3 regions of the Cellulosimicrobium sp. NPDC057862 genome follow, and region 1 is predicted to be linked to each of the others. Evidence: riboswitches for the same ligand, from Rfam matches in the RefSeq annotation. Region 1 holds a riboswitch; each other region holds the start of a gene.

The links. A riboswitch is a leader RNA that binds a small molecule or an ion and turns the genes downstream of it on or off. The one in region 1 is predicted to bind S-adenosylmethionine.
Region 2: linked by a shared signal. The riboswitch ahead of ACFVN3_RS04845 (aminotransferase class V-fold PLP-dependent enzyme) and the one ahead of ACFVN3_RS02090 (methylenetetrahydrofolate reductase) in region 1 are both predicted to bind S-adenosylmethionine.
Region 3: linked by a shared signal. The riboswitch ahead of ACFVN3_RS04730 (LLM class flavin-dependent oxidoreductase) and the one ahead of ACFVN3_RS02090 (methylenetetrahydrofolate reductase) in region 1 are both predicted to bind S-adenosylmethionine.

The regions. Positions count from the first base shown of each region.
Region 1 is NZ_JBHVMH010000001.1:492,420-502,658, reverse strand. It holds gene ACFVN3_RS02110 (VOC family protein) at 1-174, opposite strand, end outside; gene ACFVN3_RS02105 (DUF2630 family protein) at 264-512, shown strand; gene ACFVN3_RS02100 (hypothetical protein) at 533-766, shown strand; gene metE (5-methyltetrahydropteroyltriglutamate--homocysteine S-methyltransferase) at 847-3,330, opposite strand; gene ACFVN3_RS02090 (methylenetetrahydrofolate reductase) at 3,363-4,427, opposite strand; SAM riboswitch class I at 4,522-4,624, opposite strand; gene ACFVN3_RS02085 (hypothetical protein) at 4,762-5,025, shown strand; gene ACFVN3_RS02080 (cation acetate symporter) at 5,095-6,618, opposite strand; gene ACFVN3_RS02075 (heavy metal transporter) at 6,615-7,061, opposite strand; gene ACFVN3_RS02070 (LytR/AlgR family response regulator transcription factor) at 7,175-7,972, opposite strand; gene ACFVN3_RS02065 (sensor histidine kinase) at 8,086-9,279, opposite strand; gene ACFVN3_RS02060 (ABC transporter substrate-binding protein) at 9,364-10,239, shown strand, end outside.
Region 2 is NZ_JBHVMH010000002.1:486,301-496,539, reverse strand. It holds gene recC (exodeoxyribonuclease V subunit gamma) at 1-2,514, opposite strand, end outside; gene ACFVN3_RS04865 (class I SAM-dependent methyltransferase) at 2,666-3,403, opposite strand; gene ACFVN3_RS04860 (O-succinylhomoserine sulfhydrylase) at 3,552-4,802, opposite strand; gene ACFVN3_RS04855 (rhodanese-like domain-containing protein) at 4,799-5,290, opposite strand; SAM riboswitch class I at 5,298-5,404, opposite strand; gene ACFVN3_RS04850 (hypothetical protein) at 5,597-6,121, shown strand; SAM riboswitch class IV at 6,167-6,282, shown strand; gene ACFVN3_RS04845 (aminotransferase class V-fold PLP-dependent enzyme) at 6,318-7,754, shown strand; gene ACFVN3_RS04840 (GNAT family N-acetyltransferase) at 7,869-8,516, shown strand; gene ACFVN3_RS04835 (CsbD family protein) at 8,590-8,763, opposite strand; gene ACFVN3_RS04830 (GNAT family N-acetyltransferase) at 8,856-9,446, shown strand; gene ACFVN3_RS04825 (MaoC/PaaZ C-terminal domain-containing protein) at 9,556-10,239, opposite strand, start outside.
Region 3 is NZ_JBHVMH010000002.1:459,843-470,081, forward strand. It holds gene ACFVN3_RS04725 (NtaA/DmoA family FMN-dependent monooxygenase) at 1-1,237, opposite strand, end outside; gene ACFVN3_RS04730 (LLM class flavin-dependent oxidoreductase) at 1,257-2,411, opposite strand; SAM riboswitch class IV at 2,756-2,863, opposite strand; gene ACFVN3_RS04735 (TetR/AcrR family transcriptional regulator) at 3,036-3,746, shown strand; gene ACFVN3_RS04740 (MMPL family transporter) at 3,833-6,484, shown strand; gene ACFVN3_RS04745 (endonuclease/exonuclease/phosphatase family protein) at 6,564-7,571, opposite strand; gene purL (phosphoribosylformylglycinamidine synthase subunit PurL) at 7,815-10,190, opposite strand.

The DNA of each region.
Region 1 (10,239 bases):
CGGGACGAGCCACAGCCCGGGCTCGTCGACCCGACCCGGTCCGACGTGCAGCAGCGGGAAGCCGTCCGTCTCGCCGCGGAACAGCGTCCCGAACCCGAACCCGCCCGCCCAGAACGCGGCGCTCGCGTCGAGGTCGTGGCACAGCAGGACGGTGCGGCCGATCGTCGTCGTCATGCGGCGAGCCTAGGCCGTGCCGCCGGCGTCCCCCCGCCCGACGCCTGGCCTCCCGGGCGCGCGTGCGCCGTCGGGCATACCGTGGACGCATGGCGACCGACGGCGGCATCCGCAGGACGATCAGCGACCTCGTGGCGCAGGAGCGCGAGCTCCGCGAACAGTTCGCGCAGGGGGAGATCACCGGGGGCCGGGAGCACGAGCGGCTCCGCGCGATCGAGGTCGAGCTCGACCAGTGCTGGGACCTGCTGCGCCAGCGCGACGCGGCCCGCGAGTTCGGGAGCGACCCGGATGCCGCGACCGTGCGCGACCCCGGTACCGTGGAGGGGTACCTGGACTGACCCGCACCGAAGGAGCCCTTGTGAGCACGCAGGACACGCAGCAGATCCCCACCGGCACCGAGGGGCGCGACGTCGCGGACCGCGCGGGCGCGGTCGCCCGGTTCGTCGTCGCCTTCGCGCTGTTCGTGGGCGGGCTCGTGCTCATGGGCTCGGGCATGTCGGGCGTGGACGGCGGCGTGTGGCTCTTCGTCGGCGGCCTCGCCGCCTCGACGCTCGCGTTCGCGCTCCCGATGTCGGGCGCCGCGGAGCGCTGACCCACCCGCCGAGGTAGTACTCCGGTCACGCGAGGTAGTACCGGGGTCAGGACCCCGGTACTACCTCGCGGACTGTGGCACTACTTCGCCAGGGTCGCGCGGACCGCCCTTGCTGCCGCGACGAGGTGCTCGAGCGACGGCACGGTCTCCTCGTAACGGCGGGTCTTGAGACCGCAGTCGGGGTTGACCCACACGACCGTCGGGTCGATCGACTTCACGGCGAGCTCCAGCAGCTCCGTGACCTCCTCCGTGGAGGGGACGCGCGGGCTGTGGATGTCGTAGACGCCCGGCCCGATGCCGCGCGCGTACCCGGCGTCGCGCAGCTCCGGCACGATCTCCATGCGCGAGCGCGCCGCCTCGACCGACGTCACGTCGGCGTCGAGACCGTCGATCGCGCCGATGACCTCGCCGAACTCCGAGTAGCACAGGTGCGTGTGGATCTGCGTCGCCGCCTCGACTCCTGACGTCGCGAGCCGGAACGACCCGACCGACCAGTCGAGGTACGCGGGCTGGTCGGCCTTGCGCAGCGGCAGGAGCTCGCGCAGCGCGGGCTCGTCGACCTGCACGATCCCGATGCCCGCGGCTTCCAGGTCCGCGATCTCGTCGCGCAGCGCGAGGCCCACCTGGTTCGCGGTGTCGCCGAGCGGCTGGTCGTCGCGCACGAACGACCACGCGAGGATCGTCACCGGCCCGGTGAGCATGCCCTTGACGGGCTTCTCGGTGAGCGACGCCGTGTACGACGACCACTCGACCGTGATGGGCTCCGGGCGCGTGACGTCGCCCCACAGGATCGGCGGGCGCACGCAGCGCGACCCGTACGACTGCACCCAGCCGTTCGCGGTGACCGCGAACCCGTCGAGGTGCTCCGCGAAGTACTGCACCATGTCGTTGCGCTCGGGCTCGCCGTGCACGAGCACGTCGAGGCCCAGCTCCTCCTGGAGCGCGACGACGCGCGCGATCTCCTCGCGCATCGCGACCGTGTAGTCCGCGTCGGAGAGGTCGCCCCTGGTCCACTGCGCGCGGGCGCGGCGGATCTCCGGCGTCTGCGGGAACGACCCGATGGTCGTCGTCGGCAGCGGCGGCAGGTCCAGGCGCTCCTGCTGCGCGGCCGCGCGCTCCGCGTAGTCGCCGCGGGCGAAGTCCGCGTCGGTCAGCGCGGCCGCGCGCTCGCGCACCGCGGGCACGACGACGCCGCTCGCCTCCGCGCGCGACGCCACCGCCGCGCGGGACGCCTCGATCTCCGTCGCGACGGCGTCGCGACCCTCGGTGAGCGCGCGGGCGAGCGTCGAGACCTCGCCGACCTTCTGGTCCGCGAACGCGAGCCAGTCGCGCAGGCGCGGGTCGAGCGTCGTGCCGGTCGCCGTGCCGGGCTCCGCGAACGTCTCGTCCTCGACGTCGTGCGGCACGTGCAGCAGCGACGTCGACGTGCCGACGGCGACTGCGCCGAGACCCGTCCCGGGCCGGTACGCCTCGACAAGGTCGAGCTTCGCGGCCAGGTCGGCCCGCCACACGTTGTGTCCGTCGATCACGCCGAGGACGAGGGTCTTCGCGTCGAGCCCGAGGGGCAGACCGTCGGGAAGGTCGGCCGCGACGCCGTCGAGCGCGATCGCCTCGACGGCGGTGCTCGCGAGCACCGCCAGGAAGTCGTGGTACGAGCCGTCGGGACCGGGCGATGTCTCGAGCCGGCCGTACGGGGCGGCGACGAGGATCGCGGGCCGCTGGCCCTGTGCCGAACCCGGGGTTGCGGCCGGGTTCGGCACCGAGTCCGGCGAAGACCCCGGGTTCGGCACGGATCGGAGATCCGTCGCGAGCGCGCGGTATGCCCTTTCGACCGCTTCGGTGAGCTCCTCGGCGTTCGCAGGGTCGGTGACGAGGATCGGCTCGTCGAGCTGCACCCACGGCGCGCCGGCCGCAGCGAGCGCGCGGAGCAGGTCGGCGTAGGCGGCGACGACGTCGTCGAGCCGGTCGAGCGGCGAGTAGCCCGCGGGGGCGTCGTCAGCCGCCTTGGAGAGCGCGAGGAACGTCACCGGCCCGACGACGACGGGCCGCGTCACGACGCCGGCCTCCTTCGCCTCGACGAACTCGCGCACGACGCGGTCGTCGACGAACCGGATCGGGGTGTCCGGGCCGATCTCGGGGACGAGGTAGTGATAGTTCGTGTCGAACCACTTGGTCATCTCGAGCGGGGCGTCGTCACCGTGACCGCGCGCCACGGTGAAGTAGCCCGCGAGGTCGAGGCGGCCCGCGTCGTCGGTGAGCGACGCGAACCGCGCCGGGACGGCCCCGAGGGAGGCGGCGACGTCGAGCACCTGGTCGTAGAAGGAGAACGAGCCGGGGACCGAGGCATCGTCGGCGCCGAGGCCGAGGTCCACGAGCCGACGCACGGTCGTGAGGCGCAGCTCGCGGGCCGTGGCCTCGAGCTCCTCGGCCGACGTCTTGCCGGCCCAGAACGCCTCGACGGCCTTCTTGAGCTCGCGGCGGCGCCCGATGCGCGGGTAGCCGAGCACGGTGCCGGCGGGGAAACCGACGTGATTCTGGGTAGGGGAGGGTACGGAAGTGGCCATGATCGAAACCTCTTGCTGGTCCGGAGGACCGGTCAGACGGGCGTGCCGTGCGTGGCGGCGCTCGTCGTGGGCAGGGAGGTGCCGGTGACCCACGGCCCGCTGGCCAGGTCCGGGACGAGCGGGGCGGCGGCAGCGCTGGCGCTGCCCCCGGTCCCGCGCGACCCGCCGCCGAGGTGGACACCCTCGAGCAGGTCAAGAGCGGCGCGGTGCTTGTTGAACGTGTACACGTGCAGACCGGGCGTGCCCGCGTCGAGGACGCGCTGCGCGAGGTCCACGGTGTACGCGATCCCGTAGGCGTGCTGCGCCTCCGGGTCGGGCAGGGCGTCGAGCGCGTCCAGCAGGTGCTGGGGCGCGCGCACGCCCGTGAGCTCCTCGACGCGGCGGAGCCGCGCGGGCTCCGTCGTGGGCAGCAGCCCCGCGAGGATGGGGATCGTCACGCCGGCCGCGCGGGCCTCGGCGACGAAGTCGGTGTACGACGACGCGTCGTAGAAGAGCTGCGTGATCGCGAAGCTCGCGCCGGCCTGCTGCTTCTGCCACAGGCGGCGCACCTCCTGGCTCCGCGTGGTGCCGGCGGCGGGGTTGCCGTCGCAGAACGTCGCGACGGCGATCGTCAGCGGGCGCGCGGCGCCACGCAGGGCGGCCGCCGGGTCGGACGCGCAGCGCGACGCCTCGACCTCGCGGAGCAGCGCGACGAGCTCGGTCGACGACCGCACGCCGTCGGGCGCGGGCTGCCAGTCCGGCTGGTCGCGCGGCGGGTCGCCCCGCAGCGCGAGGAAGCTCCGCACGCCCTCGTCGAGGAAGTCGTTGATGACCTCCTCGACGTCCTCGCGCGACGCACCGACGCACGTGAGGTGCGCGATCGGCAGCACGGGCGTGCCCTGGAGCAGACGACCGACGACCTGGCGCGCGGTCGCGCGGTCGGTGCCCGCCGCCCCGTACGTGACGGACACGAAGTCGGGGTGCGTCGCGACGAGGCGGCGCGCCGTCTCCCAGAACTTGGGCGCCGCGTCCGGGCGGCGCGGGGGCATGAGCTCGAACGAGACCGTCGGCCGTGCCGCCCCGCCGTGGGCCTGCCCGACGGCGTCGGCGACGCTCACGACGTCGCTCCGACCGCGGTGCGTGCGTGCGCGACCGCCGTCGGGCACGGGCTGCCCGGACGGTGCGCGAAGGATGCCTCTGAGACCATTAGTCGCTCCATCGACCCTGGCGTTAGCACCTTTGTCCTCGGGAGGCTTCCGTCGGCGGGTTGCTGCGGTGTCGTCGAGCCAGGACTCTCGACCGCTCTGGATGGTTGCCACGATCCTACGGCCCATCCGGCATGCGGTCGAGGGTGACCGCCAGATGAGATGTCCGGACGCACGGCTGATCTCGCCTGCCGCCCCCTAGGGTGAGTCGCGACTCTCTGACCGACGCCGAGCACAGGAGCCCGCCGTGTACGCCACCCCGACCCGCCCCATGACCCAGGACGAGCTCGACCGGATCTGCCGGGTGTGGGCCGACTGCGGCAGCGACGACCCCACCGACCGGTGGCTCGAGCTGTGGGACGGCGGCGACGCCGACGACCACCCGGAGCAGCGCGACGCGATCGTCGCCATCGCGCGGGAGGTCGGGCTGGAGGCCGCGGTCGAGGACGGCGTGCTCCGCGTGCAGAAGACGCAGCAGCTCCACGACGAGATCGGCGCGCGCTGGATCTGACCAGGTCAGGGCTCCTGCGCTACAGGTCTCACGCTTTCTACGCTACAGATTGCAGGCTTCACACCGTCGTCAACGGCGCCGGAGCTCCGGCACGTGCAGGCGCCGCAGGAACCGGTCGGTGCGCAGCGGCGGGCCGTGCCGGTCGAGCAGCGACACGACGACGACCGTCGCCGTCGCGAGCGGGATGGTCCAGGCCGCGGGCTGGGCGAGCAGGGCGCGCACGACGCCGGCGACGCCCTCCGCCGTCGTGCCCGACGTGCCGGCCCCGTACCCCGCGGCGACGAGCGCGGACGAGGCGAGCAGCGCCGTCGCGCACAGGACGGACCCCACGACCATCCCCGCCACGGCGCCGCGCGCGGTGAGGCCGCGCCACCACACGCCGAGCAGGATCACCGGCGACAGCGCGGAGGCGGCGAACACGAACACCGTCCCGACGCTCGTCACGAGGCCCTGCGGGATGGTGACGAGCGCGAACGCGAGCGGGATGAGCGTGCACGCGACCGCCGACCACCGGAACGACCGCACGGTCCCGCCGAACAGGTCCTGGCTCACGACGCCCGCGAGCGCCACGACCAGCCCCGACGACGTGCCGAGGAACGCCGCGAACGCGCCGGCGACGACGAGGGCCGCGAGCAGCTCGCCGCCGAGCCCGGGCACGAGGCGGGTCGGGAGCGTGAGGACGACGGTGTCGGCGACGCCGGGCGCCGCGAGGTCGGGCGCGACGACCCGGGCGACGAGCCCGAGCGTGCTGGACACCATGTAGAACACGCTGATCATCACGAGCACGACGACGGTCGTGCGGCGGGCCGAGCCGCCGTCGGGCGAGGTGTAGAAGCGCACGAGGACGTGCGGCAGGCCGGTCGTGCCGAGCAGCAGCGCGAGCAGGAGCGACACGGTCGCGTACGCGTCGAGGCCGCCGGGTCCGGCGTCGTGCGGGAAGACCGCCGCAGGGTCGAAGGTGACGGTGGCGCCACCCGGCTCGAACGCGCCGCCCAGCGCCATGAGCACGAACACGAGAGGTAGCGCGAGCGCCGTGAGCTTGACCCAGAACTGGAACGCCTGGACGAACGTGATGGAGCGCATGCCGCCTGCCGCGACGACCGCGCTCACGACGACCGCGATCCCCACCGACCCGACCCACGGCGGGACGGGCGCGATGCTCGTGATCACGAGCGCCGCGCCGTGGAGCTGCGGCACCACGTAGAGCCACCCGATGACGAGCACGAGGACGCTCGTGACGCGGCGCGCGACGACGGAGTCGAGGCGGGCGTGGACGAAGTCGGGGATCGTGTACGCGCCGCTGCGGCGCAGCGGGCCGGCGACGAACAGCAGGACGAGCAGGTAGCCCGCCGCGTACCCGACGGGGAACCAGAACGCCTCGGCGCCGGAGAGCAGCACGAGCCCCGAGAGGCCGAGGAACGTGCCCGCGGACAGGTACTCGCCGCTGATCGCCGACGCGTTCCACACCGGGCGCACCGTGCGCGACGCGACGAAGAAGTCGCTCGTGGTGCGCGAGATGCGCAGGCCGTAGAACCCGATGAGGCCGGTCGCGAGCAGCAGCAGCACGATCGCGACGAGGGGCAGCGCGCTCACGGGGCGTCCGCCTCGTGGGGGACTGCCTCGTCCGGGCCGGCCTCCGCGGGCCCGGACGATCCCTCGGCGAGGGCGCGGTACCGGCGCTCGTTGCGCGCCGCCGCGACGGCGAACACGACCGCGAACGCGACGATCACGGGGTAGAAGCCGTACGCGTGCACGAGCCAGGGGAGCGGGACGCCGAGGATCACCACGGCGTCCAGCGCGGGCACCGCGCTCATCGTCACCGTGAGCAGCGCGACGACGGCGAGGAACGAGACCACGCACGCGAGCCCGAGCCGGAGCTGCGCCCGGACGAGGCCGCGCGTGTAGTGGGCCACGTCGTCGTCCGGCTCGTCGGGGCGCCGCGGGGTGGTCGTGGACGTGCCCGACGGCGGTCCGCCCGCCGGGACGCCGGGCGCGGGTCCTGCGACGGGCAGGGGATCGGTCGACCGGACGCGCACGCGATCGGGTCGACGACCGCCGGATGCTGCACCCCGGGCCGGGGGTTGCACCTCGGGGTGCGGCTCTCGGTCGGGAGCGCGTCCGTCGCCGTACCGGGACGGGTCCGGGCCGGTCACGACGGTCCCCGGTGCGGGCCGAGCAGCGCCTCGCGCACCGCCGGGACCATGCGGCGGCTCACGGGGACCTCGTGGCCCGCGACGACGAGCGCGGGCTGCGCCCCGCCGAACCGCGCCGCGGTCACGGCGGCCCGGTCCACGAGGTACGACCGGTGGACGCGCAGGAACCCGGCCGAGGCCCACCGCTCCTCCAGGTCGGACAACGGCTCGCGCACGAGGAACTGCTCGGTGTCCGTCACGAGCCGCGAGTAGTCGCCCTGCGCCTGCACCCACCGCACCGCGCTGCGGCGGACGAGGCGCGTCGTCGTCCCGACCGTCACGACGAGCGTCTCGTCCTCCGGCACCTCGGGCCCCGCGCCGGACCCCACGGCCGGGGGAGCGGCGCTCGCGGGCGTCGACCCGGCGTCCGGCGCGGCCCCGCCGGCGCGGCCCGCGCGGTCCGCGACGCGCTCCACGACCCGGTCGACGGCGCGCGTCAGGCGCTCGCGGCGCACGGGCTTGAGCACGTAGTCGACCGCCTCGACGTCGAACGCCTCGAGCGCGCGGGCCTCGTCGGCGGTGACGAACACGACGGCGGGCCGGTCGGCGAAGCGCGAGAGCGCGCGGGCGAGGTCGAGGCCGGTCAGTCCGGGCATGTGGATGTCGAGGAACGCCGCGTCGACCGTGCGCGAGGAGAGCTCGCGTAGCGCTTCCGAGCCGGTCGCGACCCCGAGCACGGTCCGCACGCGCGGGTCGCGGCGCAGCAGGGCGACGAGCTCGTCGAGCACGGGGCGCTCGTCGTCGGCGACGAGCACGTCGAGCCCGACGCCGGCCGGGTCCTCCTCCGCCCCGGCGCCGGGGCTCGTCGGCGCGCTCGGCGAGGCAGACGTCCGCCCCCGGGCAGGGTCTGGTGTCGGGTCGGTACCGGTCACGGCACGCTCACCTCCGTCTCGTGCAGCGGCTGGGACCGCGGCACGCGCAGGCGCACGAGCGTGCCCGAGCCGGGCGCGGTCTCGATGTCGAGCGCGTGGTCGTCGCCGTAGAGCTGGCGCACACGCCGGTCGACGTTGCGCAGCCCCACGTGCTCGCTCCCGCGGGACGTGAGGAGCTCGCGCACGACGGCCGGGTCCATGCCGACGCCGTCGTCCTCGACGGTGATCTCCGTCTGGGTGCCCTCGTCGCGCGCGGTGATGACGATCGTCCCGCCGCGCTCCCGGGGCTCCAGGCCGTGCCGGACCGCGTTCTCGACGAGCGGCTGCACCGACAGGAACGGGATCACGGTCGTCAGCGACTCGGGTGCGATCTGGAGGGTCACGGCGAGGCGCTCGCCGAACCGGGCGCGCTCGAGCTCGACGTACGAGTGGATGGAGCGCAGCTCGTCCGCGAGGGTGGTGAAGTCGCCGCGGCCCCGGAACGAGTAGCGCGTGAAGTCGGCGAAGTCGAGCACGAGGTCGCGCGCCCGTTCCGGGTCGGTGCTGATGAACGACGCGATGGCGCCGAGCGCGTTGTAGACGAAGTGCGGGCTGATCTGGGCGCGCAGCGCGCGCAGCTCGGCCTGCGCGAGCGCGGTGCGCGACGCCTCCAGCTCGCCGAGCTCGAGCTGCGCGGAGCACCACTGCGCGACCTCGCCCGTCGCGCGCACGAGCGGGGGGCGGACCGTGCCGGCGAACGCGACGACGACGCCCGCGACGCGACCGCCCGCGACGACCGGGGCCCCGACGGCGTCCGCGACGTCGCCACCCTCGTGCCCGGTGGCCCCGCTCTCGACGTGCCGCCGACCGGTGGCGAGCACGCGCTCGGCGACCCGGCGCGCGTCGGGCTCGAGGGTCGTGCTGCCGTCGAGCGCGACCGCGCCCTCGGCGGTGACCACCGCGAGCGCGTCCGCGCCGAGGAGCTGGCGCAGCGAGCGGGCCGCACGGCCGACGTCGTCGCCGTCGAGCCCGCCCCGCAGGTGCGTCGCGGCGCGCGACGCGAGGTGGAGGGTGCGGAACGTGGCGCGGTCCGAGTCGCTCCCGAGCTCGCGCGACCCGCGCGCGAGCCGCCAGGCGAGCACGAGCCCGAGGGTGAGCAGCGCGCCCACGACGAGACCGGCGACGGCGCCGGCGAACACGGGCCCGGACATGCAGCGATCGTAACCAGCGTCACGTCGTCCCCCGCCCGGGCGGCAGATAAGGTGAGGCAAACCTACTCGTGGTGAAGGAACCCTGTGCCGATCTCCCGGACCGCCTCGTCCAGCCTCCGCGCGCGCCGCGGCGCCCTCGCGGGTGCGTTCGTGCTCGCCTCCGCCCTGCTCACCGCCTGCTCGTCGGGGCCGACGGAGCCCGCACCGACCGCGACGGTGGACGCCACCGCCGCGGGGTACGCCGTCGAGCACGCGCGCGGGACCGCCGAGCTCGCGGCGGCGCCGCAGCGCGTCGTGACGCTCGAGCCCGTGGAGACGGACACCGCGGTCGCCCTCGGCGTCGTCCCGGTCGGTGCCGCCGTGCTGAGCGTCGAGGCCGGCGTGCCGACGTACCTCGGCGAGGGCGCGCAGGCGATCGAGGTCGTGGGCACGGTGCCCGAGCCGAGCCTCGAGGCCATCGCCGCGCTCGAGCCGGACCTCATCCTCGGCACGGAGTCGCGCCACGCCGACCTCTACGACCAGCTCGCGGGCATCGCGCCGACCGTGTTCATGGCGACGCAGACCGACCCCTGGCAGGAGAACGTGCTGCTCGTGGGCCGCGCGCTCGGCCGCGAGGCCGATGCCCAGGCTCTGCTGGACGCCTACGACGAGCGGTGCGCCCAGCTCCAGGAGGACTACGACGTCTCCGGGACGGCGCAGCTCCTGCGCCCGCGCGACGGCATCGTGTCCGCCTACGGCCCGCGGTCGTTCGCGGGCAGCACGCTCGAGTGCGTCGGGTTCTCGACGCCGGCGCAGGACTGGGGCGAGGACATCTCGGTCGACCTGTCGCCCGAGCGCGTGACCGAGGCCGCCGCCGACCTGGTCCTCGTCTCGGCCGCCGACCCCGCCGACCCGGCCGCGGTCCCGGCCGAGATCCCGCTCAACGCGTCGTCGTTCCCCGACGTGCGCGTCGTCGACCAG
Region 2 (10,239 bases), on a different contig from region 1:
GTTCTCCAGCAGTCGGACCAGGTCGTCGAGCTCGACGTCGGCCGGCGCGCCCGGCGACCCGGCGCCGCCCGCGCCGTCCGCGGGGAGGTCGAGCGGTGCGCCGACGAGCGCCCCGACGGGCCGGCGCCCGCGGTGCAGGGCACGGGCCCCGGCGAGCGCGGCGTCGTCGTGGCTGAACGGCCCGGGCACGCCCAGGGCACCCGGGACGAAGTTGCGCTCGTCCACGGTCTGGAGCGGGTGCTGCACGACCACGTGCTCGCGCGCCGGGCGGCCGTCGACCGTCGTCGCCACGCGGTCGAGCGCGTCGAGCAGCTCCGCGACGGGGACCGCGGGCGGCCGGGCGGCGCCGGTGCGCTCGTCGGCGCCCGTGTGCACGACGACGAGGTGGTCGCCCGCCGCGGCGACGGCGTCGAGGAAGATCTGCCGGTCCTCGCTGCGCGCGTCGCGCTCGCCGATCTCCGGGTGCCGCGCGAGCAGGTCGTCACCCGCGGGCGCCGCGGTGCGGGGGAACACACCGTCGTCGAGGCCCAGGAGGCACACCACCCGGTGCGGCACCGAGCGCATCGGCTCGAGCGAGCACACGGTGAGCGCGCCCGTGCGGAACCCGGCGCGGGTCGGCCGTCCCGCGAGGCGGTCGTCGAGCAGCGCGCGCACGTCCGCGAGCCGCAGCGCGACCCCGCCGTGCGCCGCGCCTGCCGCGCGCACGTCGCCCAGCACACGGCGGGCGGAGCCGATCTGCCACGCCTCCGTGGGCGGCGCCTCGGCGAGCATCGTGAGCGCGCGGTCGAGCGCGTCGAGCCAGTGCGCGAGCGGGTGCACCCCGTCGAGCGCGCGCAGTGTCTCCGTCAGCCGCGCGACGAGCTCGGCGAGGCGGCCCGCGAGGTCCACGTCGGTCGAGCCGACGTCGTCGAGCGGCAGCGCCGGACCGACGAACCGCGCGTCCTCGTCGGCCATCGCCGCGCCGAGCAGGAGGCGGTCGAGCGCCGCGTCCCACGTGCCCTGCCGCACGTGCCCGTCGATCCCGAACCGCGCGCGCCGCTCGCCGTCCTCGCCCCAGTGCACGCCCGCCTCGACGGCCCACTGGCGCAGGCGGTCCACGTCGTCGTCGGAGAACCGGAACCGGCGGCGGACCGGCGCGCTCGCGGCGAGGTCGAGCACCTCCGACGCCGTGACCCGGCCGTCGGCGAGTCGCAGCAGCGTGGCGAGCAGCGCGAGCACGGGGTTGGTCGTCCCGGCGCCGCGGTCGGCGAGGCTGACCCGCAGGCGCTGGCCCGGGTGCGCGTCCTCGCCGAGCTCGGGGACCGCGCCGAACGTCGCCGTGACGAGCGGGGCGAACGTCTCGACGTCCGGGCACAGCACGATGACGTCGCGCGCCTGGAGCGTGGGGTCGGCCGAGAACAGGCCGACGAGCGTCTCCCGCAGGACCTCGACCTGCCGCGCCCGGCCGTGGCACGCGAGCACCTGGACCGACCGGTCGGCGGGGTCGACGACGTGGGTCCCGTCCGGCGTGTCCGTGCGGAGGGCGCCCTGCAGCGCGCCGAGCAGCGTCGGCGGCGTGGGCGCGGCCTCGTGGCGGGTCTCGTGCACCACGCCGCCCCCGGCGAGCCGGAGCTGCAGCTCGACCGCGTCACGACCGGTCGACGCGAGGAACGGGTGCCGGGCGAGCGTGGGCAGGTCCGCGCGACGTCGGGCGCCCGCGTCGTCCGGGGTGGCATCGTCGGCGACGTCGTCGCTCGTGGCGGGGCCGCCGTCGTACGCCGCGACCTTGTCCCACAGCGCGGGCGAGGGGTGCACGAGCCACAGGTGGACGTCGCGGTGCTCGGCGAGCGCACGCAGGACGCGGAGCTCGTCCTCCGGCAGCCGCGTCGGACCGAACACGGACAGCCGCGGCGGGAGGTCCACGGCCGCGGGGTCGGCGCGCAGCGCGGCGACCGCCTCCTCCACGCGCCGCGCCGGGTCCGTGGCCGGGACGCGGTCGACGAGGCGCCGCCAGAGCTCGGGCTGCCACGCGAGGTCGTCCGGGGTGTCGCCGGTCCCCGGCGACGGGGGCGACCACGCGAGCACGACCTCGGGCCGCTGCCGCGCGTAGTCGACGAGCAGGTCCGCGAGCCGGCGCGCCAGAGTCAGCCGTCGCCCTCGGCGCACCTCGTCGCCCGGGTCGCCGACGTACCGGGCGAGCGGCGCCGCCCACGGCTCGGCGAGGTGCGCGTCGAGCACCTCGAGCACGGACCAGGCGAGCCGCTCGGGGCGCCAGGGGTCGTCGTCGGGGTCGAGGTCGGTGAGGTCCGCGACGACCTGCTCCACGAGCCGGCGCGGCCCACGGAAGTCGACGTTCGCGCAGATGCCCGACGTCTCGCCCGCACCCAGGTGGTGCGACAGCCGCTGCGCGAGCCACCGCTCGACCCCGCGCGTCGGCACGGCCACGACGTCCGGCGTGAACGGGTCCTCCGGTGCCTCGGCGAGCACGGCGGCGAGCGGCGCCACGAGCGCCTCGGCACGCTCGGAGCGGTGCACGTGCAGCAACAGCGGACCCCTGTCGGTGGTGGTCGGGCGTGGTCTCGCGCCGGGCCGGTGACCGAGCGCTACGAGGAATCTACGAGGTGCGTCCCACACCGTCGAACCGTCGTCCACAGAGCTCTCCGAGCACGGCGACGGGCTGTGGGCCTCACCCGACGGCCGGGTCGGCGCGCCGCGCGACGAACACCCACTCCCGGCCGGGACGGTCGGGCGCGTCACGGACGTCCACGAGCTCGAACCCGGACGCCACCAGGGACGCCTCGATCTCGGCGCGCTCGCGGAAGCGGAGCGTCGAGTCGGAGTGCAGCGTGGTGCCGTCGGGCAGCACGGTCGTGTCGTGGAAAGACACGAAGGGGAGCGACACGTCGGTGAGGTCGGTCCAGGACTCGACCGGCCCGACGTCGGGCACGTCCACGCGCGTGGCCGTCGCCTCGCGGGTCCACCCCTCCCACGCCCGGCGCGCGGGATCGCGCGTCTCGAACACGAGGTGGCCGCCCGGCACGAGGGCGGAGCCGATGCCCCGCAGGGTCGTGGCCCACGCGTCGTCGGTGAGGAACACCTGGGCGACGTTCGCCGTCATGGTCGCGAGGTCGACCCGGAGCGGCGGGAGCGTGGTCGCGTCGCCGTGCAGCCAACGCACGCGGCCGGCGCCCGGCTTGGTGCGGGCGACGTCGAGCGACGCGCCCGCGGGGTCGACGCCCACGACGTCGATCCCGCGCCGTGCCAGGAGGCACGCGAACGTCCCGGTGCCGCACCCGACGTCGAGCACCCGGCGCGCGCCGAGCTCGTCGACGATCGCCGCGTAGACGTCGAGGTCGGAGCGGTCCGGGTCGAGCGGGTCGTAGAGGGCGGCGAGTCGAGGGTCGTCGAAGATCGCGTCAGGCACCCTCCGACGCTAGGAGGGTCGGTGCGACCGGTCCACGTCTTTCCCACGCACACCGCACCGACCCTGCCCCCGCTGCCCGCCGACCATGCTGTTGTGGCCCGTCCCGGCGTCGGGACGGGCCACAACCACATGGTCGGCGCGAGGAGAGTCAGGCGTTGAGCGCCTGCTCCACGTCCTCGATGACGTCGAGCGGGTCTTCCAGGCCCACCGACAGGCGCACCGTCGTCTCCGCGATCCCGACGGCGGCGCGGCCCTCGGGGCCGAGCTTGCGGTGCGTGGTCGTGGCGGGGTGGGTGACGAGCGACTTGGCGTCGCCGAGGTTGTTCGAGATGTCGACGACCTGGAGCGCGTCGAGGAACGTGAACGCGCGCTTCTTCGCGGTCTCGGGGTCGGTGCCCTCCGGGACGGCGAGGTCGAACGTCACGACCGTGCCGCCGCCGCTCTGCTGCGACTGCGCGAGCTCGCGCTGCGGGTGCGACGCGAGGAACGGGTAGCGCACGCGCCCGATCCCGGGAAGCTGCTCCAGCGCCTCGGCGACCTGCGCCGCCGCGGCGTTCTGCGCGGCGACGCGCACGGGCAGCGTCTCGAGCCCCTTGAGCAGGACCCACGCGTTGAACGCCGAGAGCGACGGCCCGGTGTTCCGGATGAACGTCTGCACGGGCCCGTTGACGTACTCCTCGGTCCCGAGGATCGCGCCGCCGAGCACCCGGCCCTGGCCGTCGATGTGCTTGGTCGCCGAGTACACGACGACGTCCGCCCCGAGCTCGAGCGGCTTCTGCAGCAGCGGCGTCGCGAACACGTTGTCGAGCACGACCACTGCGCCGGCGGCGTGCGCGAGCTCGCTCACGCGCCGCGCGTCGACGATGTCCTGCATGGGGTTGGACGGCGTCTCGAAGAACACGACGTCCGCCGGCGTGGACAGCGCCTCCTCCCACTGGGAGAGCACGTGCCCGTCGACGTAGTCGGTCCGCACGCCCCACTTGGCGAAGATCTCGTCGAAGATGACGATGCTCGACCCGAACAGCGCGCGGGCCGCGACGATCCGCGACCCGGAACCCACGAGCGCGGCGAGCGACGTGAAGACCGCGGACATGCCGGACGCCGTCGCGTAGCAGGCCTCTGCGCCCTCGAGCAGGCGCAGGCGCTCCTCGAACGCGTGCACCGTCGGGTTGCCGTAGCGCGAGTAGACGAACCGGTCGAGCTCGCCCTTGAACGCGGCCTCGGCGTCGGCGGCGCGGTCGTAGGTGTAGCCCTGGGTGAGGAACAGCGCCTCGGAGGTCTCCTGGAACTCCGTGCGGTGGTGCCCGCCGCGCACGGCGAGCGTCGCGGGGCGAGCGCTCGCGGGCAGCGGCTTGCGGCCGGAGCCGCCCGGCACGCTCCCGGGCTGCGCGGCGCTCACCGGGCCGCCTCGTCGTAGGTCGTCGTGGGCAGGCCGCGGACCTTCCAGCCCTCGACGTCGCGCAGGCCCGAGAAGCCTTGGGCGCCCTCGAAGCCCTCGAGCACGTTGTACGACGGCCCGAGCCCCGCGGCCGTGGCAGCGCGCGCGGCGCCGATCGAGCGCTGGCCCGAGCGGCACAGGAACACGACGGGGCGCTCGTCGCCGGGGGTGAGGCCCGCCTCGACGAGCTGGTCCACGAAGCGCGGGTTGGGCCCGGCCGGGGTCACCCACTCGTCGAACACGACGTCGCGGTCGAGGTCCGTGGCGTCGGGCACGCCGATGGTGCGCCACTCACCCTCGGTGCGGACGTCCACGAGCACGGCGCGCTCGTCGCTCGTCAGCAGGTCCCACGCCTGCTGGGGGGTGATGTCGCCGGCGTAGCCGACGGCGGGCCGGGCATCGGGCAGTGCCGCCCCGGGTGCCGACGTCTGCTGGGACTGGTCGCTCATGAGTCCTCCTCCATCGATCGTGGCAGTAGCACCCTGCGCCCGACCGTCTCGCGACGGACCGGGGGGTTGCTGCGGCGTCGACGTGCCACGTCACTCGGCCGCTCCGGATGGTTGCTCGGGATCGTACGCCACGTGTCCGACGCGCGGAACGCCCGTCTCGCCGAGCGGCCCGCGGGCGGGGTGCCCGACGTCGGACGGTCGCGCTAGCGTGGCCGCGCGGCCGGGCGGGGGTCCCGGTGGGCAGGGGGATCGATGCGGATCGGGCGAGGACGTGCGGTGGGCGCGGCCGTGGTCGGAGGAGCGGTCGTGGTGGGTGTCGTCCTGCTGTGGACGGCGCCCGAGGGCGAGGACGCACCGCGGGCGGTGGCCGAGGTGGACGTCGTGGGGGCAGACCCCGGGCTGCCCGCCGAGCGGCCGCGGGTCGTCCAGGTCGAACCCGACGAGGACCTCGTCCCGTCTCTCCCGCCCGACAGCGCCCTCGCCGTGGAGACCGGCGAGCCGGTCGACCTGGCGGACCTCGTCGTCGGAGGGTACGAGGGCTGGTGGAGCTCGGACGGCAACGGCGAGGCGTGCGACGCCTACGCCGACGCGCACCCCGAGGTCGTGCTGGCGAGCACGCGCACCGGTGAGGTCGTCGAGGCCCACGCGAGCGGCGCGCGGCTCCAGCGTCCTCCGCAGGCGCCACCGGGAGACCCGGCCGAGTGGCCGCCCGACTCCGTCGTCGTGCTCGACGCGCGGACCGGCGAGGTGCTCGACGCGTTCGCGGTCGACGAGTCCGGGTGGCGCCTCGACCTACCCGTGGACTGCGTCCCGCCATCCGAGACGCCCTGACCACCGGTTGACACGGTGCGTCCCCCGCGCACATCCTGGGACGCAGGTCATGAGTGCCAGCGTGAAACCCCGGTTTGCTGGCCGGCAACCCTCCTCTCGCGGCGGGGTGCCCCGGGTGACGACCAGGCCGTACGCCGACCGGCGCGCGGCAAGCGCGGGGATCACGGTCCCCGGACCGCCCTCGGAGGACTGTGCCATGACTGCTCTCGCCGACGTCTCGTGTCCGACCGAGGTCGCGGAGGCCCCCGACCTCGCGGCGCTCGTCGACGCGCCCGCGCTCCTGCCCGTCGTCGGCGCGGACACGCTCGTCCCGCTCGTCGACGGCCGCAGCGTCCCGTACGCGAACCTCGACGTCGCGGCCTCGGCCCCGGCGCTTCGCTCCGTGGCGGACCGTGTGACCGAGGTGCTCCCGCTCTACGCGAGCGTGCACCGCGGCGCGGGCTACCTGTCGCAGGTCTCGACGGCGCTCTACGAGGCGTCGCGACGCACGATCGGCGCGTTCGTCGGCGCGCGCGAGGACGACGTCACGGTCGTCACGCGCAACACGACCGACTCGCTCAACCTGCTCGCGGGCTGCGTCCCGGCGAACGCGGACGGGACGCCTGGACGCGTGCTCGTCCTCGACGTCGAGCACCACGCGAACCTCCTGCCGTGGCAGCGCGCGGGCGGTGCGACGGTCCTCGCCGGCGGTGCGTCCGTCGCGGAGACGTTGTCCGGCCTGCGCACCGAGCTCGCGCGCTTCCCGTACGCCCTGGTCGCGGTGACCGGCGCGTCGAACGTCACGGGCGAGTCGCTGCCCGTCGCGGACGTCGTGCGGATCGCGCACGACGCCGGGGCGCGCGTCGTGCTCGACGGCGCCCAGCTCGTCCCGCACCGCGGGTTCTCGCTCGCCGACTCGGGCGTCGACTACGTCGCGTTCTCCGGCCACAAGACGTATGCGCCGTTCGGCGCGGGCGCGCTCGTGGGTCGTCGCGACTGGCTCGACGCGGGCACGCCCTACCTCGCCGGCGGCGGTGCGGTGCGCCAGGTCGCCGTCACGGGGACGCAGTGGCAGACGGCGCCCGCGCGTCACGAGGCCGGGTCGCCCAACGTCGTGGGTGCTGCGGCGCTCGCGGCGGCGTGCGACGCGCTCGCGGCGCTCGACCCGGCGGACCTCCACGCGCACGAGGCGACGCTGCGCGCCGCGCTCGTCGCCGGGCTGGAGGCGGTCCCGAGCGTGCGGGTCGTGCGGGTCTGGGAGGACGCCGTCGACCCGGTCGGGGTCGTCACGTTCTCCGTCGAGGGTCACGACCCCGGCCTCGTCGCCGCGTACCTCTCCGCCGAGCACGGCATCGGCGTGCGCGACGGCCGCTTCTGCGCCCACCCGCTGCTCGCGCGTCTCGGGTACGACGCGGGCGCGATCCGCGCGTCCGTCGGCGTCGGGACGACGGGTGCGGACGTCGTCCGGCTCGTCGAGGCCGTGCGGTCGTACGTGGCGCACGGTCCTGCGACGCGGTACGAGGTCGTCGACGGCTGCTGGGCCGTGGCCGACGACCCGCGCCCCGTGCCCGTGGGGTCCGGTCTCGAGGGTCTCTTCGCGACCGCCGCGGCGGGGTTCCTCGCCGACGCCGCGGGGTGCGGCCCCGCCGTCTGACCCGGCGCCGGCGGGACCGCCGGGACAGCCGTTCACCGGGCCGTCGACGAGCGTTGTCCACGACGTCGCCGGACCCTCTTGGCGGCGTCGTCCGCGTGTGCTCTGATATGCGCTGTGCTGCACGACGTCGTCCTCTCGGGGCACGGATTCCGCCTGGAACCGTTGGCCCTGGAGCACGCTGAGACACTGGCCGGCCTCGTCGACGAGGCGATGTGGTCAGGCATGAGCATCCCCATGCCCTTCGGGGTCGCGGGGATGGCCGAGCTGGTGGCCGCGACGCGCGCCGCGCCCGACCTGACGGGCTTCGTCGTGCGCGCCGCCGGACCCGACGGGTCCGTCGGCGACGTGCTCGGCAGCACGGCTTTCCGCGACCTGTCCCTCGTCGACCGCCGGGTCGAGGTCGGCCGGACGTTCTACGCCCGCTCCACGTGGGGGAGCCTCGTCAACCCCGTGACCAAGTGGCTGCTGCTGCGGCACGCGTTCGAGACGTGGGACGTGCACCGCGTCGGCTTCCGCGTCGACACGCGCAACACGCGCTCGCTCGGGGCCATGCGCCGGCTCGGGGCGTACGAGGAGGGCGTCATGCGCGGCCACCGCACCGCGCCCGACGGGACGCGCGCCGACTCCGTCATGTTCTCGATCCTCGCGCCCGAGTGGCCCACCGTCGAGGTCGGGCTGCTGGAACGGATCAACGCGCCGCGCGTCGTGCCCGTGCTCGCCCCGCCGCACCAGCCGATCCCGTTGCCGCTCGCGGCGTCGTAGACCCGCGCACCGCTCGGACGCACGGCGAGGGCCCCGCCGGAGCGGGGCCCTCGCGAGCCGGGGACGTGCCGGGCTACTTGTCGAACGCGTCCTTCACGTCGTCGCCCGCCTGCTTGAGGTCGGCCTTCGCCTGGTCGGCCTTGCCCTCGGCCTCGAGCCGCTCGTTGCCCGTGAGCTTGCCCGCGCCCTCCTTGAGCTTGCCCCCTGCCTCCTCGGCGGCGTGCTTGGCCTTGTCTCCCAGTCCCATGAGTGCTCCTCTCGTCGGTGCGTGCTCGACCGTAGGCACGGGTCGGGTCACTCGCACGCGGTCGCGCACCCCGCGTGTGGTGGGATGTGCGGGTGCAGCACGACACCACCCTCGAAGACTTCGGCGTCCGCCTCGTCCCGCTCGACGAGAGCCACGCCCCCGCGCTCGGCGCGCTCGTCGACGACGGCATCTGGGCCGGCATGTCGAGCCGCGTGCCCAGCGGGACGGACGCGATGGCCGGGTACGTCCGCGACGCTGTCGCCGCCCCCGGTCGGCTCGCGTTCGCCGTGGTCGGTCCAGCGGCGGACGGCGCGTCCGACGGCGCGGAGGTCGTCCGCGGATCGACGTCGCTCTACGAGTGGGTGCCCTCGCAGGGCAGGGTCGAGCTCGGCTCGACGTTCTACGCGCGCCCGTGGTGGGGCGGCGTGACCAACCCCGCGTGCAAGTACCTGCTGCTGCGCCACGCGTTCGAGGACCTCGACGTCGCGCGCGTCGCGCTGCGCGCGGACGCCCGCAACAGCCGGTCCATCGGCGCGATCCGGCGCCTGGGCGCCGTGCCCGAGGGCGTGCTCCGCAGCCACCGCGTCGCACCCGACGGGTCGCGCCAGGACACCGCCTACTTCTCGATCCTGCTCGACGAGTGGCCGACCGTCCGCGACGGCCTGCTCGCGCGCCTCGCGTAGGCGGTCGGCTCGCCGAGAACGAGCCTGCGCGGCGTCGAACACGGGGTTGGTGTCGCTCTTCGCTCGAGAACGACACCAACCCCGTGTTTGGCAGCGGGGCCGGGGGTGGTCAGGGGCGCGGCGTGACCCGGCCCGAGAGGTGCAACCGGCCCTTGCCGTCCCACGCCTGGTAGACGACGCCCGTCGTCGGGTCGCCCGCACCGTCGGGCACGGCAGGGGTGACCTGCCCGACGGCGTCCCGCACCAGGGCGGGCACGTCGCCCGCGGGGCGCAGCGCGACGTCGACCGTGCTCGGCAGCAGGACGGGCTTCGCGAAGGACACCGTCCAGTCGTACGTGTCGCCGCGGCGCGGTCCCGCCTCGGCGAGCGCGCGCGCGGCCGTGTACATGCCGTGCGCGATGGCGCGCGGGAACCCGAACGCCTTGGCGCCGAGCCCCGACGTGTGGATGGGGTTCCGGTCGCCGGAGACGGCCGCGTACGCGCGACCGGTCCCCGCGCCGAGCGTCCAGCGCGCCGTCGGGAGCGGGGCGACGAACGCCTCCGTGCCCGACGCCGCCGTGGCATCGTCGCCCGTCGGGCCGCCCGGGAGCGTGACGCCCTTCGCGAGGTACGTCGAGACCCCTCGGTAGGCGGGCGTCGTCGCCGACAGACCGCTCCCGGACGCGCGCTCCTCGTCCGTGCGCTCGACGGAGACCTCCGTCACGAGGTCCACCCGGACCCCGCGCCGGTGCGGACGCAGCCCCTCGGCCCAGGCACGCACCTCGAGCGTGTCCCCGAGCCGCACCGGACGCAG
Region 3 (10,239 bases), on a different contig from region 1:
CGTCGAGGCCGCCCGGCGTGAGGTGCGGGACGAGGATGAAGCCGTCCGACGCGTCCTCCTGGACGTGCCGGTCGATGTCGTCCGCGACCTGCTGCGGCGTGCCGACGAACCCGCCGCGCGACGTCACCTGGAGGACGAGCTCGCGGATCGACCAGCCGTTCGCCTCGGCCTGCTCGCGCCACGCCGCGGCGACCGCCGCCGGGTCCTTCGCGTGCCGCACGCGTCCCCGCGTGATCGACAGGTTCTCCGTGTCGGGGTCGACGTCGGGCAGCGGTCCCTCGGGGTCGTACGCCTCGAGGTCGCGGCCCCAGACCTGCTCGAGGAACGCGATCGCCGTCGGGCCCGAGACCTGCTGGAGCCGGATCTCCCGCGCGCGCTCCTCCGCCTCGGCGGGCGTGTCGCCCAGCACGACGACGGTCGCGGGCAGGATCTTCAGGGAGTCCCGGTCCCGCCCGTGGGCAGCGAGGCGTCCCTTGACGTCCTCGTAGAACGCGCGCCCGGCGTCGAACGTCGAGTGCGCGGAGAACACGACGTCGGCGGTCCGGGCGGCGAAGTCGCGGCCGTCGGCGGAGTCGCCCGCCTGGAACAGGACCGGGTGGCCCTGCGGCCCGCGCGGCGTCTCGAACAGCCCGACGACGTCCGCGTACGTCCCGTGGTGCGCGACCGGCCGCACCGCGCCTGGCCGCAGGAACTCGCCCGCGATCCGGTCGGACAGCACCGCGTCGTCGTCCCACGAGTCCCACAGGGCGCGCGCGACCTCGACGACCTCGGCCGCCCGGGCGTAGCGCTCCGGGTACGGGAGGTAGCCGCCGCGGCGGAAGTTGGCGCCGGTGAAGGCGTCGGGGCTCGTCACGAGGTTCCAGGCCGCACGGCCCTCGGACAGCAGGTCGAGCGTCGCGAACTGCTTCGCGAGCTCCCACGGCTCGTTGAACGTCGTGTTGATCGTGCCCGCGAGGCCGAGGCGGTCCGTGACGGCGGCCAGCGCCGCGAGCACGGGCAGGGTGTCCGGCCGCCCCACGACGTCGAGGTCGTGGATGCGGCCCTTGTGCTCGCGCAGGCGCAGGCCCTCGGCGAGGAAGAAGAAGTCGAGCTTCGCGTCCTCGGCGCGGCGCGCGAGGTGCTCGAACGAGGCGAAGTCGATCTGGCTGCGCGAGCGGGGGTCGCTCCAGACAGTGGTGTTGTTGACGCCCGGGAAGTGGGCGCCGAGGTGGATCTGCTTGCGGGGGCGCGTGCTCATGTCGTCGGTCCGTCCGGGTTCAGGCGATCGCCGCGTAGCGGTTGGCGGGAAGGGGGAGGCCGAGCGTGTCGCGCAGCGTCGCCCCGGGGTAGGCCGTGCGGAACAGGCCGGCCCCCTGCAGGAGCGGCACGACGCCGTCGACGATCGCGTCGAGGTCGGTGCTCAGGGACGACGGGCGCAGGAGGAACCCGTCGGCCGCGCCGGCGTGCCCCCACTCCTCGACCGTGACGGCGAGGTCGCGCGCCGTGCCGACGTGAGTGAGCGAGTCGGTGTCCCACGAGACGCCCTCGAGGTCCTCGAGCAGGTCGAGGCGGGCCTGGGCGCTCGCGCGCGTGTCGCCGATGACGACGTACGCGTCCACGAGGACCCGGAGCGCGTCGGGGTCGCGGCCCGCGTCGGCGGCGGCGTCGCGCACCTGCGTCCGCAGGGCGACGGCCTCGTCGCGGGTCGCGGCGCGGACCCGCACGACGTCGGCCCGGCGGGCCGCGAGGTCGAGCGACGCCGGCGTGTCCGCCCGGACGACGACGGGCGGCTGGCCCTGCGGCGGGCGCGGCGTGATCGACGGCCCCTTGACGGCGAAGCGGATGCCCTCATGGTCGACGTAGTGGAGCTTCTCGCGGTCCACGAACCGGCCCGTCGCGACGTCGCGGATCTCCGCGTCGTCCTCCCACGAGTCCCACAGCCGTGTGACGACATCGACGGCCTCGTCGGCCTCGGCGACCGCGTCGGGCTCGTCCTGGGCGCCCTTGCGACCGAAGGCCGCGGCCTCCGCCGGGGTCGTGGACCACCCGACCTGCCACCCGGCGCGACCCGCGCTCACGTGGTCGATCGTCGCGATCGCCTTGGACACGTGGAACGGCTCGGTGTGCGTGGTCGTCACGGTCGGGACGAGGCCGATGCCCGCGCTGCGGGGCGCGAGGCGGGACGCGACGAGCGCCGCGTCGAGCCGGCCCCGCACGGACCCGTTGCGGCCCGGCTGGAGCGTGAACGCGTCGTCGAGCGTGACGAGGTCGAGCAGTCCGCGCTGGGCGGTGGCGACGAGCTCGACGAGGCGCTTGGCGTCGAAGAGCCGCTGGGCCTGGGAGCCCACGGTCCGCCAGGCGGCGGGGTGCGCGCCGGCGTCGGTGAGGTCGACGCCGAGATGGAGGGTGCGGGCGGGGCGGGGGTCGGACATCGCGAGGATCCGTTCTCAGTTGAGCCGACGGCGCGCTCAGGGCGCGGCGGGGTGCCGGAGGGTGGGCAGGGCGGTCCGGCCGCGCGGCGGCAGGACGGGGCTGGGAAGCCGGGAGGGACCCGGACCGCGCGCTGTTCGCGCGCGGTGTCAGGGACGGGTCGTCGTCAGCGACAACAGGCGACGCGCGCGGGACCCGTGGTCCCGAGGGCGCGGGCGCCAGGGCCGCCCGCGAACGGACAGGGGCACGTCGACGCGTGCGCGGCGCTCACCGCGGTGCTCGACATTCGCCGGTCCATCGTCCGTCTCCTTCGTGCCCGTCGCCGGGCTCCGCGTCGTTGCCCCGTGCCACGCGCTGACCGCGCGACGCGGGGCCTGGTCCTCACCCGGGGCACCCCGCCGCGCGGGAGGGTTGCCGTCCGACGAGCCGGGGCTTGATGTCGGAGCTCATGACCATGTCCTGTGACCGGGGTACGTCGACCTCGGTTGCGCGGGAACTTACGAGCGGCCACCGCGGGGTGTCAACGCACCGAGGAGACCTTCCCACATACTGGACTTGATCGGTCAACTTTGAGTCGTCCAGGGCGCTATTTGCACCGAGTGCATCAATGCACTTAGTGTCAAGAGGTGCCCCTCCCCTCCGTGACCGAGCCGTCGGGTGCGCCCGTGACCGACCCGGCGACGGGCTCTGCGACGAGATCTGCGACCGGCCCCGCGCCCGACCGCCGTACCGCGCTGCGCGCACGGCACCGCCGGGCGATCGTCGGCGCGGCGACGTCGCTCATGGAGGAGAACGGGGGTGCCCGGTTCACGGTCGACGAGCTGGCCGCCCGCGCCGACGTCGCGCGGCGCACGATCTTCAACCACTTCGCGTCGCTCGACGACGTGGTGGTCGAGGTGTGCGAGGACGTGCTGGGCACCGTGGTCGACGCGCTCGGGGCGAGCGCGGCGGAACCGGGCACCGACCGCACGACCCCGCTCGACGACCTCACCGCGGCGCTCCGCAGCACCGACCTCGTCGGCCCCATGGCCTACCTCACGCGCGCCCTCGGCGGGACCGCGACCGAGCCCACCCCGCGGGTCACGACGATGGTCGTGCGCACGTTCACCCACCTCGCCGAGCGCCTCGTCGCCGAGACGACGCGCCGGCACCCCGACGTCGACCCGCTCGAGATCGAGATGCTCGTCGCCGCGCTCATGGCGGGCGTGCTCGTGATCCAGCGACGCTGGTGGGCCGCCACCGGCGCTGCCGACGACGACGCGTCACGCCGCACGTGGGACGACCTGCTGGACCAGCTGGTCACGCGGACGCGCACCGGCCACGCCACCACCGCCTGACGCCCGAGAGCACCGCCGACCGACCCGCACCCGACCCGCTCCACGACGCACCCGGACCTCACCGGACCTCCCACCGAAGGACCCTCATGGCTGAACTCCTGTACCGCCTCGGCCGCGCGTGCGCGCGGCGGGCGAAGACCGTCCTCGCGGCATGGCTCGCGGTCCTCGTCCTCGCCGGCGCGGCGTTCGTCGCGTTCGGCGGCACGCTCGCCACCAGCTTCTCGATCCCGGGGACGCCGACGGCGGAGGTGACCGACCGGCTGCAGACGGCCCTCCCCGAGGCGTCCGGCGGGAGCGGCACGATCGTCTTCACCACCGAGGACGGGTCCGCGTTCACCTCCGAGCAGGAGGCCGCGATCGCCGACCGCATCGCGGACGCCGAGGAGGTCGACGGCGTCGAGACGGTGATCGACCCGTTCGCGACGCAGGCCGAGCTCGCCGACCAGGCCGCTCAGGTCGACGACGGCCGCACGCAGATCGAGGCGGGGCGGACGCAGATCGAGGACGGACGGACCCAGCTCGACGCCGGTCAGGCGCAGATCGACGCCGCCCGCGCCCAGCTCGACGCCGGCCAGGAACAGCTCGACGCGGCCCGCGCTCAGGCGGAGGCCGCCGGTGCGCTCGCGCAGGCCGCACCGCAGCTCGACGCGCAGCAGGCGGAGCTCGACGCCGGCCGGGAGGAGCTCGACACCCAGGCCGCGGCGCTCGCCCAGCAGCGGACCGCGCTCGAGGACCAGAGCGCGACGCTCGAGGAGCAGTCCGCCCAGCTCGAGCTCTCCGCGCCGCTGCTCGAGATGGCGTCCGAGATCCGCATGGTCTCCGAGGACGGGAGCGCCGCGGTCGCGAGCGTCGCGTTCACCGAGCCCAACATGGACATCGAGCAGCAGACCAAGGACGACCTCGTCGCCGTGTTCGCCGACGACCCGGTCGACGGCGTCCAGACCGACTTCTCGGCCGACATCACCCAGGGCGTGCCCCAGGTCTTCGGTGTCGGCGAGGCGGTCGGCCTGGTCGTCGCGGCGATCGTCCTCGTCGTCATGCTCGGCACGCTCGTCGGCGCCGGGCTGCCGATCCTCACGGCCCTCGTCGGGGTCGGGATCGGCGCGCTGACCGCGATGGCGTTCTCCGGCGTCGTCGAGATGTCGTCCGTGACCCCCGTCCTCGGCCTCATGCTCGGGCTCGCGGTCGGGATCGACTACTCGCTGTTCATCGTCAACCGGCACCGCCGCCAGCTCAAGCAGGGCGACGACGTGCACGAGTCCATCGGGCTCGCGAACGGGACCTCGGGCAACGCCGTCGTGTTCGCCGGCGCGACGGTGCTCGTCGCGCTGCTCGCGCTCAACGTGACCGGCATCCCGTTCCTCGGGCTCATGGGCACCGTCGGCGCGCTGTGCGTCGCGATCGCGGTGCTCATCGCCGTGACCCTCACCCCGGCGCTGCTCGGCATGATCGGGCCGCGCATCCTCAGCAAGCGTGAGCGCGCCGCGCTCGCCGGGGCGACCGGCGAGAGCGCGTCGGGCACCGGGGGCCCCGCCGCGCCGTCGGGCCCGGCACCCGCCCGGCCGATGTCGACCCTGCGGGCCGTGGGCACCGCGCTGCTGAGCGTCGCCGCGCTCGCGGTGATCGCGATCCCCGCGCTCGACCTGCGGACCAACCTCCCCGACGGGTCGTCGGAGGCCCACGACTCCACGCAGTACCGCGCCTACTCGACGATCGCCGAGCAGTTCGGCGAGGGCACGAACGGGCCGCTGCTCGTCGTCGCCGACCTCCCGGGCGAGCCCACCGAGGCCGAGGCGCTGGAGTACCAGGTGCGCGTCGCCGAGGAGCTCTACGCCCAGGACGACGTCGTCGCGGTCGCCCCGATCGGCACGTCCGAGGACCGGACCGTCGCCGCCTTCCAGGTGGTCCCCGCCGAGGGCCCGACGAGCGAGTCCACCGAGCAGCTCGTCCACGACCTGCGCGCCCTCGAACCGCTCGACGGCGAGGTGACGCTCGGGGTCGCCGGCTCCGCGAGCGGCAACATCGACATCTCCGACAAGCTCGCGCAGGCGCTGCCGATCTACCTCGCGGTCGTCGTGGGGCTGTCGCTGATCATCCTGGTCCTGGTGTTCCGCTCGATCTTCGTGCCGGTCGTCGCGACGCTCGGGTTCATCCTGTCCTACTTCGCCGCGCTCGGCGGGGTCGTCGCGATCTACCAGTGGGGCTGGCTGTCGGGGGTGTTCGGCGTCGAGACGCCGGGCCCGATCCTCAACTTCCTGCCCACGATCCTCGTCGGCATCCTGTTCGGCCTCGCGATGGACTACCAGCTCTTCCTCGGATCGGGGATGCGCGAGGCGTACGCGCACGGCGCCCCCGCGCGCGTCGCGATCGTGCAGGGCGTGCGCGCGGGCCGGTCCGTCGTGACGGCGGCGGCGATCATCATGATCTCCGTCTTCGGCGGGTTCGTGTTCTCGCACAGCGCGATGATCCGGCCCATCGGGTTCGCGCTCGCGTTCGGCGTGCTGGTCGACGCGTTCGTCGTGCGGATGCTGCTGGTCCCGGCGCTCATGCACCTCGTGGGCGACAAGGCGTGGTGGCTCCCCCGCTGGCTCGACCGCATCCTGCCCGACGTCGACGTCGAGGGCGCCGCCCTGGAGCGCCGCCACCCGCACCACCACGGCGGCGACGCCGGAGCGTACGGTGCGGACGGCGCCACGACCGACCCCGACACGTCCGAGCCGGAGCCCGCCCGCGGCTGATCCCGCCCGCCCCAGGTGCCGAACCCGGGGTTGTCCCCGGTTTCGGCACCCGAACCCGGGGACAACCCCGGGTTCGGCATCAGGGGCGGGGCACGTGGACCGTCGCGACGATCGCGCGGTGGTCGCTGCCGGGCACGGGCAGGGAGTCGACGTCGGTCACGACGTTCTCCCGGTCCGTCACCACGTGGTCGAGGTTCAGGACCGGCGGCACGGTACCCGGCCGCGGCGACCACGACAGGTCGAGACCGTTTCCCGAGGCGCGCGACGCGTCGTGGAACCGGTCGCCCAGCAGCCGCCGGAACGTCGCGTGGTCGTGGGTCGCGTTGAAGTCGCCGACCAGCACCTGCGGGAGGGGGTCCGCCGCCGCCCGGTCGGCGAGGGCGGCCGTCTCCTCGCCCCAGACCCGCACGTACTCCGGGATGGGCGGGATCGGGTGCACGGCGGTGACCCGCACCGGCACGCCGTCGAGCTCGACCGTCGCGGAGGGCATCGCGTCGTTGGAGAACGGCTCGACGTCGACGTCGTCCAGCGGCAGCGCGCTCCACAGCCCGCTGCCGAGCACCCCGGACCCGACCTTCGCGTCGGCGCTGTACGGGAGCATGTCCTCGATGCCCGCCGCGACGAGGCGCTCGCGCAGATCGGTCGTCAGCTCCAGCACCGCGAGCACCTGGACGTCCTGCTCGCGCACGAGGTCGACGAGCGCGTCCGCGTCCGCCGACCCCAGCCACGCGTTCGCACCCATCACGCGCAGCGACGCCGCGTCGTCGGGCGGCGCCGGGCCGGGCACGAACGCGGGTACGAGCCACACCGCCTGCGCGGCGACGCACACCGCGAGCAGCGCCGCGAGGATCCACCGGCGCGCGACGAGCGTGACCACGAGGCCGACGACGGCCGCCGCCGCGACGAACGGCGTGAACCCGACGACCTGCGCGAACGGCGTCACGGCGTCGTACGGGACCGCGCGCACGAGGGTGAGCAGCGCGACCGCCACGGTCCCGAAGGAGAGCAGCACCGTGAGCACCCGACCGCCGCGCCGCCGTCGGGCGGTGACGCGCGCGGGCGGGAGGCTCGTGGTCGCCGAGGTCATGCCCGCACTCTCGCAGCGTCGGGCCCGGCGCCGCGACCCGCCGCACCACCCCGACCGCCGACCTCCACGAAACCCGCGCAGCATGGCACCCCGGTCCGACGAGCACGACATGAGGGTCGCTCTCCGCCCGAGAACGACCGTCATGTCGTGCTCGACAGCGGGCAGGGTCGTGCTCGGCCAGGGTCCAGAGACGACGACGCCCCGGTCACCTGGGCGGTGAGCGGGGCGTCGGTGGTGCGGGTGTCAGCCGAAGATGGCCGGGAGCGTGCCGCGGAAGGCCGCGTCCGCCTCGCTGAGCGGGACGGTGAACAGGCCCGCGACCTCGAGCGCCTCGCCCGACTCGGCGGCGGCGCCGGGCTCGGTGCCCGTCTCGCCGATCTTCAGCACCGGGACGCCGCGTGCGACGCACGCGTCGACGAGCTTGGACTCCTCGCCCCGCGGCACGGCGACGAGCGCGCGCGCCGTGGACTCGGAGAACAGCGCCTCGAACGGCGTGACGCCGTCGCGCTCGGTGAGCGCGTCGAGCGACACCGTGGCGCCGACGCCGAAGCGCAGCGACGCCTCGAGGAGCGCCTGGGCGAGGCCGCCCTCGGAGAGGTCGTGCGCCGCGGACACCAGGTCGTCGCGGCTCGCGTTGACGAGCACGCCCGCGAGCGCCTTCTCGGCCGCGAGGTCGACCTGCGGCGGGAGGCCGCCGAGGTGCCCATGCGCGACCTCGGCCCACGCCGAGCCGTCGAGCTCGGGGCGCGTCGTGCCGAGCAGGTAGATGCTCTCGCCCGTCTCGCGCCAGCCCGACGGCGTCGCGTGCGCGACGTCGTCCAGCACGCCGAGCACGCCCACGACCGGGGTCGGGTGGATGGAGGAGTCGATCTGGCCGGGCTCGCCGGTGCCGTTGTACAGCGAGACGTTGCCGCCCGTGACGGGGACGCCGAGCTCGCGGCACGCGTCCGCGAGGCCCTCGATCGCCTCGACGAGCTGCCACATCGAGTCGGGGTCCTCGGGCGAGCCGAAGTTGAGGCAGTCGGTCACCGCGAGCGGGCGGGCGCCCGTCGTCGCGACGTTGCGGTACGCCTCGGCGAGCGCGAGGCGCGCGCCCGTGCGCGGGTCGAGCTTGCCGTAGCGGCCGTTCGCGTCCGTAGCGAGCGCGACGCCGAGACCGGTGCTCTCGTCGACGCGGATCACACCCGAGTCGTCGGGCTGGGCGAGCGCGGTGTTGCCCTGGACGAACCGGTCGTACTGGTTCGTCACCCACTCCTTCGACGCGAGGTTCGGCGACGCGAGGAGGCGCAGCGCCGTCGCACGCAGGTCGTCGCCGCTCTCGGGACGCGCGAGCGCGTCGGCCTCGACCGTGCGGGCGTTGAGCCCGTCCTGCCACGACGGGCGCGCGTACGGGCGGTGGTAGACCGGGCCCTCGTGCGCGACGGTCCGCGGGTCGACGTCGACGATGCGCTCGCCGTGGTGGTCGATCGTCAGGCGGCCGGAGTCGTTGACCTCGCCGATGACCGCGGTCTCGACGTCCCACTTGCTCGTGATCGCGAGGAACTCGTCGAGCCTGTCGGGCGCGACGACCGCCATCATGCGCTCCTGCGACTCCGACATGAGGATCTCGCCGGCGTTGAGCGTGGGGTCGCGCAGCAGGACGTCGTCGAGCCACACGTGCATGCCGCCGTCGCCGTTGGAGGCGAGCTCCGACGTCGCGCAGGAGATGCCGGCGGCGCCGAGGTCCTGGATGCCCTCGACGACCTTCGCCGCGTAGAGCTCGAGGCAGCACTCGATGAGGACCTTCTCCATGAACGGGTCGCCCACCTGGACGCTCGGGCGCTTGGCGGGCACGCCGTCCTCGAACGTCTCCGACGCGAGGATCGAGGCGCCGCCGATGCCGTCGCCGCCCGTGCGGGCGCCGAACAGCACGACCTTGTTGCCCACGCCCGACGCGTTGGCGAGGTGGATGTCCTCGTGGCGCAGCACGCCGAGGCACAGCGCGTTGACGAGCGGGTTGCCCTGGTACGAGGCGTCGAACACGAGCTCGCCGCCGATGTTCGGCAGGCCGAGCGAGTTGCCGTACCCGCCGACGCCGGACACCACGCCGTGCACGACGCGCGCCGTGTCCGGGTGGTCGACGGCGCCGAAGCGGAGCTGGTCCATGACGGCGACGGGGCGCGCGCCCATCGAGATGATGTCGCGCACGATGCCGCCGACGCCCGTCGCGGCGCCCTGGTAGGGCTCGACGAACGACGGGTGGTTGTGCGACTCGACCTTGAACGTCACGGCCCAGCCGTCACCGATGTCGACGACGCCCGCGTTCTCGCCGATGCCGACGAGCAGGTGCTTCTTCATCTCGTCCGTGGTGGCGGTGCCGAACTTCGACAGGTGCACCTTGGACGACTTGTACGAGCAGTGCTCGGACCACATGACCGAGTACATCGCGAGCTCCGCGGCCGTGGGGCGGCGCCCCAGGATGTCGCGGATGCGCTGGTACTCGTCGGGCTTGAGGCCGAGCTCGGCGTACGGCTGGACCTCGTCGGGGGTGGCGGCGGCGTGCTCGACGGTGTCCAGCGTCGGTCCAGCGGCGGGACGGGCGTCGGAGCGTGCGGAAGCCTGGGGTGCGGGGGCGGTCATCGTTTCCCTCGGGTGGGCGCTGATGCGGGGAGCGCACGACGGCGCGCGG